2 regions of the Sporomusa sphaeroides DSM 2875 genome follow, and region 2 is predicted to be linked to the other one. Evidence: riboswitches for the same ligand, from Rfam matches in the RefSeq annotation. Region 2 holds a riboswitch; the other holds the start of a gene.
The links. Region 2 has a riboswitch for cyclic di-GMP ahead of SPSPH_RS12520 (PAS domain S-box protein). Riboswitches for the same ligand answer to the same signal wherever they lie in the genome.
Positions count from the first base shown of each region.

Region 1: it holds a riboswitch for cyclic di-GMP, as region 2 does, so the genes downstream of both, SPSPH_RS06645 (tetratricopeptide repeat protein) here and SPSPH_RS12520 (PAS domain S-box protein) in region 2, are expected to answer to the same signal.

Region 1 covers NZ_CP146991.1:1,512,212-1,515,640, forward strand. The annotation lists gene SPSPH_RS06640 (hypothetical protein) at 523-927, opposite strand; cyclic di-GMP riboswitch class I at 1,125-1,208, shown strand; gene SPSPH_RS06645 (tetratricopeptide repeat protein) at 1,404-3,429, shown strand, end outside.
Region 2 covers NZ_CP146991.1:2,650,925-2,654,353, forward strand. The annotation lists gene SPSPH_RS12520 (PAS domain S-box protein) at 1-1,263, opposite strand, end outside; cyclic di-GMP riboswitch class I at 1,331-1,418, opposite strand; gene SPSPH_RS12525 (methyl-accepting chemotaxis protein) at 1,804-3,429, opposite strand, start outside.

The sequences.
Region 1 (3,429 bases), 1.1 Mb from region 2:
TATATTTAACACCATTCAGCAAGCCAGTCTTAGGCAATAACAAATTCCTTGGCATACAGTATAATTCGGATAGTTTCAAATTATATCAAAAGTAGAATTGACTTCCTCCCGCCCGGTTGCTGTTCTCCATTGGAACCTGTTTCGCACGTCACGCTTGAAAAAGCTAAAGCCAATATATCGCCTGTAGCCGACGTGACAATTGTTCCATGACGGATTTCCTCTTGCTTTTGAGCCCATATTAGCGTCTAGGAACACTGCATGCAGGTTGTGAAGCAGGCTGTTGACAAAACAGGCGGCATTTTCCGAAGGGAAAATCAGCTTGTTTTGTTTTCCGGCCAATGATCAATTTGTATAAATTCCGGTCCGTATGTTTATATCTACAGTCTAATTGTCAAAACCATTATATATTGTTATACATATAATATAATCTGTACCAGTTTTCTAATGCTAATGGCCGCCGGGCCTCAGTGCCCCCACCTCAGCGAAAACAGTTTCTTATGCGAAATAGCAGGCAGGTCAAGGCTAGCGGTCAGTAAGCTGCATTTCGCCAGGGCCACCCTCGGTCCAGATAGTTATAAACACCTGGCCGTTTTCCCGAAAAGCACGCAGCAACTCACAATGACGCAGGACAGCAAAGTTTTTTTCGAGCTGTAGCCGTGATATGCTTAATTTTTGCATAATTTGGTCATGTGTAACCGGTCCTTCAGCTTGGACGTAATTGTAGAGGTCTTTTTGCAGGTCGGTCAGGCCATCGGTGCCTTCCTGGCCTGCTGCCTTGCGTGCCGATTTAGCACTGTACACGGCAGCTACATCACAACTGCGCGGCGGTTCCAGCGCTTCCACATAACAGTCCTCACACAGTGTCTGGCCCCGGTGTTTGACTTCTTCACCAGCCGGAATGGCTGCATTGCATTTTTGACAAACCATTGTTCTAACCTCCAGTTATGCTATGTGTTTTGGTACTCTATTTTATTATAGCAAAGTAACAATGTAAATAGGAAGTCAATTAACGTTGGTGTGAATTAGTGTGATGACTTATACCACTTATGTCATAAAAAATACCAGATGTGAGCAAGTCATTATAAGGAACAAGTGGTCAAAATATCAAGTGCGAAATAAATTTTATATAGCATAGGCAAACCTTCTGAAAAGTGGGGACGCAAAGCCACGGGTCTAAGACAATTTGTTAAGATAGCCAGGTTGCAAAGATGGTTAACTTTGTAATCGGGCTATTTTTACATCCATTTGAATGTGCTTGTATAGCTAGCTAAGTTCATTTTAATGTTCTAGCATGCTCTCCAATGGAAGGTGCGGCAAGCTGTCTGTTCAGTATGAACCAATGTAGAAATGATACTAAGAACGTGTTAGGAATGACAAGAATTTATCATATAAGGGAGTTTGATATGATGCAAGTTAAGGCAGCTTTGTTAGGGGCAGTGTTGAGTCTTTGCCTCAGCAACACTGCGCAGGCTGCACCTGCTGTGGCGGAAATGCAACCTTCGCTGGCGTTGCTGAGGCAAAATTATGAAGAACAGCAAGGAAACTGGCAGGTAGCGCAGGATTATGCGGTGGCATTGGCGCGGGATGGACAGTATGGGCTGGCACTGGCTATATTCGAAACGTTGTCAGAATATGCCGGTGTGCAGAAAACCATGTGGTTTGATTATGCTGTTGTTGCTTGCTGGGCCGGGGATTATGCAACTGCCGTTCGGATTTATGAAAACCAATTACTGCATATGTCGCAAGCTGTTCCCGATTATGTAAGAGTCAATGTGGCCAGCGCTTATTTTAAACTTGAACGCTATAATGAGGCATGGCAGTTATACCACCGATTAGTTCAAGACGGAAATCAGAAGGTCAGGCTCTGGGAAGCAGAAAGTCTGGCTTATATGGGTAAAAATGAGGAAGCCGATATAGTTTATGAGACCTTGCTGACAGAACAGCCTGACAATCTGGAGGTCTATAGCGGCAAAGCCAGACTGCTGTTTTTGCGCGGTGATGCGATTGGCGCGGTTGCGGTTATTGATAAAGCCCTGGCGCTGATCGCCCGGAGCAAGGAAAAGTATCCGGTGCAATCACTGTTGTCACTGCGGGGGGAAATGGCGGCACAATGTATCAGAAATGAGGAGTACTATCATGGAATAGTACTTCTGCGTCCGACGATTCAGGATGGTTCGGCTACCATTCAAATGCAGTGTGATTATATTTTGGCGTTATTCCTAAACGGCGATTATAAAACGGCGATTACCGAAGCAGAGCGTCTATGGCCAGATTATCGCAGTATTCCCGTATATGGACGGCGGGCGTTAGCCGACGCTTATTTGCGGTATAACCTGCCCCAACAAGCTATCGGTGTTTATCGCAGTATCTGGGATGATGAAGAATCACTGTTAAGTGACAAACATAGCTTGGCCTATTCGTATTTATTGTCAGGGAAAAATAAGAGAACCGGCATGGAATTATACACTGAAATTATTAATACAGGCATTGAGCAAGCCATGAATGTTGCTTATGATGCTAATCGTTTCTTTGAAATGGGACGATATGAAGCGGGAAAAAATCTGTATCACACAATCATCAATACGTACCCGGAAAATGTAATAATTCGCCAGCGTTTTGCAGTTGCTCTTTATAATAGTGGGCTGCTCCGGGAAGCCTGCGAGCAATATGAAGCCTTGGCGGCGTTGCCGGCTGCGCAGCCTGTAGCTGCCGGCGGTATTATAAATTCAGCGGTTACTGTCGGTGACTATCGTGCTGCCAGAAGCGCGCTCGAAAAGCTAAATGGTGAATATAGCACCAACCCGGTTGTGGCTCAGGCGGCAGGCCGGTTTGACCGGCGCCTGCAGGGTGATATGTATTCTGCTTTTTCCAGCAGTAGTGATTATAAAGGCAATGAGGTTCGCACCGGTCAAATCATTGGTGAACAGCGGCTTGGCGATCGTTTCTTTGCATTGGCCGGAGTGGCTGCCAGCCGGATTTCTGATAATGATGGCGCAGATACCCTGAAAACCTTTTCTGTCGGTGGACGATATGTTGATATGAAACACACCGCGCAGCTGTGGCTGGATCAAAGCCGCAATCACGGGACACTTAATGGTTACCGTTTTGCTGGCAGTTACTATTTTGGTGAACAAAGCTGGTTGGATTTTGCCATCAATCGTGTACCGGTAGCTGATGTGCAGGCATTGGCAGACCGGATTATGCTGACAGAATACCAGCTAGGGTTTACCCGTCAAATAGGTACCCGGGATATCGCTGGCATTACGGCAACTACTGCGAATTACAGTGACAGCAATCTCCGCAACGGGTTTAGTCTGGACTGGGAACATATCATGATTAATAATGCACAAAAAACGCTGAGCTGGTTTAGTTATTTTGGCAGGGATAATTATAAAAAGCAGGAGATCAATGGTGTTGAACCTGTCTATG
Region 2 (3,429 bases):
ATGTACTTCGCTGATGCCCACGAACACTGACATACTGGAGTCATCTTCCAATAATTTAGTTCTGATAAGTGAAGCTATTTCTTTGCTGCGTTCCCACTCACGCTTGCCGAATGTGGCATAGCATAAAACATAGATACCATCCTGACAACCCCAAACTATGCAATTTGGGATTTCGCTTAATGCGATCATCATTTTATCCTTACGTTTCCGGTCGCAGTTAATTTTAGCTAATTGTGAATTGCTATCACCGGAATCCAATGAATAATTTAAGATTTTGCATACAAATGAGGGGAGGTTTATATCCAGTCCCAGACTGCTGCAAGTATAAGCAAAACTTTTATTACTATCCACTTTCCCGTCAAGAACACTGCTAATAATATCGCTTCTGCGCCGCAGCTCATAGATCATTTGCAACGTGTTTTCCTGCTGTTCCAAAATATCGGCAGCAATAACCGCTGCCGTCCTTTTGCCGTTGACTATATAAGTAAGCGGCACCGTACGCCCCAAGAAATATTGCTTTTCTCCACCGATCTGTATTTCATAAATTCCTTTCCGCTGTATGCCGGAAATAATTGCCTGCTGCACTTCATTTAAGATGAAATCAGCCGAATCTTCCGATAATACCTGGTGAATTGTCTGGCCCAAAAACTCTGTCCCCGGCATAGGGAGCATTTTTTCGTCGCCGAACACATCCAGGTAGCGGCCGTCTTCGTCAATAATGAAGCTGACATCCGATACCGCTTCGGCAAAGTCCCGCAGGCGCCGGTTGCTTTCCCGCAAATCTGCCTCCGCCCTTCTTCGCGCCGTGACATCGATAATAAGGGAATGAACCAGTATTCGCCCCTTTAGCTTCACAGGACCGGAATATATTTCTACCTCTCTGATGCTCCCATCTTTCAATTTATGACGGAACGGTATTGCCTTATAATGATTCCTGCTTACTTTATTTATACATTCGTCTATTTCTCCCCGCGGAGCGATGTTGATTTGACGTATCGTCATTACCTGCAATTCTTCAAGGGTATAGCCGTAATAGTCTACCGCCGCCTGATTGGCATCAAGAATATTGCCTGTATCAGGGTCAATGATAATACTTACCACAGGACTGCCCTGAAAAATCTGGCGATAATCGGTTTCCATTTCTTGTATACGCTGTTCATGCTGCTTACGGCCGCTGTTATCCCGGGATATCGTCAACCATTCAATAGCTGAGCCGCTAGAATTAGTGCTATTCAGGACTATCAATTCAAGTTCACCATCCACACAATTTAATACCAAGACCACTACCGCAAGATTGAAACCTGCAAATAAAAAAACCAGATTGCATGTTTAATGCAACCTGGCAATCATAGATGTAACTCATCCTTAGACCCATGGCTTTGCGTCCCTTCCTTTTGGAAAGTTTGCCCACTATTCCTTTTATATAATCCTTTTATACATCTATCGTTAAAATCCTGCTAAATGTGTGAAAAATTCCATTATTTAATTATCCTAAACCAATTATCTGCTTACAAAACAAGATTACCTGTTTTCCCAAGCTCTGCAAATTTTACAGAATTCCGTATTGATTTAATTTCTTGGCCAAAACAATAATAATAGCAAGGCACTAACAACAAAAGCCTGAAGCAACAAGTTCAAAACATCCCTAAATCTAACTCGCGACATTTATCTGATAGCACCTCCTGATTCCCGCTTGTCGAGACAATTGAATGATTTATGCAGTCTGTATTTTAATCATAACAAATAAATAAAAATTCATTGTTATATTCTAATTAAAAACAGGTTAATTACTTTTCAAAATCACTATACCCGAAACTTAACCATTTCCATTTGGAGTGCTTGAGCCAGCCTTGACAGTTCTTCGCTGGAGGCCGCAATATCTGCCGTTGAAGCCAGTTGTTCCTCAGTGGCTGCCGAAACGGTTTGAGCCTCTCCGGCCGACATCTTGCTGAGGGTGTCAATCGTTGTAACCGTTCCCACAATCTGCTGACTTTCGCCTGCTATTTGCTGAATGGCCGCAGAACTCTCACCCACCTGTTTGGATACACACGACACCACTTCTACGATTTCATGGAAGGCCCTTCCTGCGGCATTGACGACCTCAGCTCCGGCTTTTACTTCTCGCGTACCGTTGTTCATAGCCACGACAGCCTTATCGGTATCTCCCTGGATTTCCCCAATCAGCTCTGCAATCTTCTTGGCTGCTTCCTGGGACTGCTCGGCAAGCTTGCGGACTTCCTCGGCTACTACGGCGAAACCTCTTCCCTGTTCGCCCGCTCTTGCTGCCTCGATGGCTGCGTTAAGGGCCAGCAAATTGGTTTGACCGGCGATGCCGGAAATAGTGTCCACAATCTGGCCAATCTCCTTTGAGCGTTCCCCCAGCTTGGCCACGACCTCTGCCGAAGTGTTAACAGTGTCTTCAACCTGAAGCATTTGACTAACTGCCTGTTCAACGGCCTTGCCGCCTTCATCGGCCTTCCCGGCCGCCTGGATGGATTGCTCTGCAACCTGGGTTATGTTGGCGGCTACCTGCTGTATACCGGCCGACATGTTCTCAACTACAGTAGATGCCTCATTGGCTGCCGCTAATTGCTCATTGGCTCCTGTGGCTACTCTGGTAATCGAAGCTGCAATTTGGTTAGCCGCCTGGGCTGACTGTTCTGAGTTCGCGGTGAGTTCTTCAGACGATGCCGCCAATGTATCGGCATTGTTCTTAATCTGGCCAACAATACCGCGTAGTGTGCGCTTCATATTTATAATAGCTTCGGCCATATCGCCAATTTCATCATTGCGAGTCGCATGGAAATCAGGTCTGCTTAAGTCCAGCGCACCAACCGCCGATACCTCAGTTTTTAGGTTATTCAGACGGATAGTTACTTGCCTGCTATAAATAACCGCGACAAGTATTGCTAAAATCGTCACAATTATGCCGGCCATCATCCCGATTTGGCTTTGTACCTTTGATTGATTGATTAGAAAATTGCTATCGGCATTGATGGCGTTGCCTAGTTTTTGGGCTGTAACTACAAACTGAGCATCAATCTGGTCAACTAATTGACGCCCCGCATTAAGCACTTTGTTCAGGTCAGGATCATTATTTTTTTTGGCTGCTATCGCTTTATCGCCAAGTACAAGATATTCAGCCAGCAGTTTTTCTAATTGGCCGGCATTTTCATCGCTGTTCCGGGCAGTCTCATTATATTTTTTTACCGTCTCATAACTGTTGCCGAAATTGCTGCGATAACCTTGTTCGTATTGAACTGCCCCGTCAGCATAAAACAGGAAACCGCGCATATTCAGCAGCGCCCGGGTAAAATCAGTATGGGCATCTTTGACCATGATCAGCTTTGCCGAGGCAGTGTTAACCTTATCACTATATTCTACTATCGCGGTTGTAGTGTTTGAGTAACTATATAGCACATACCCTAA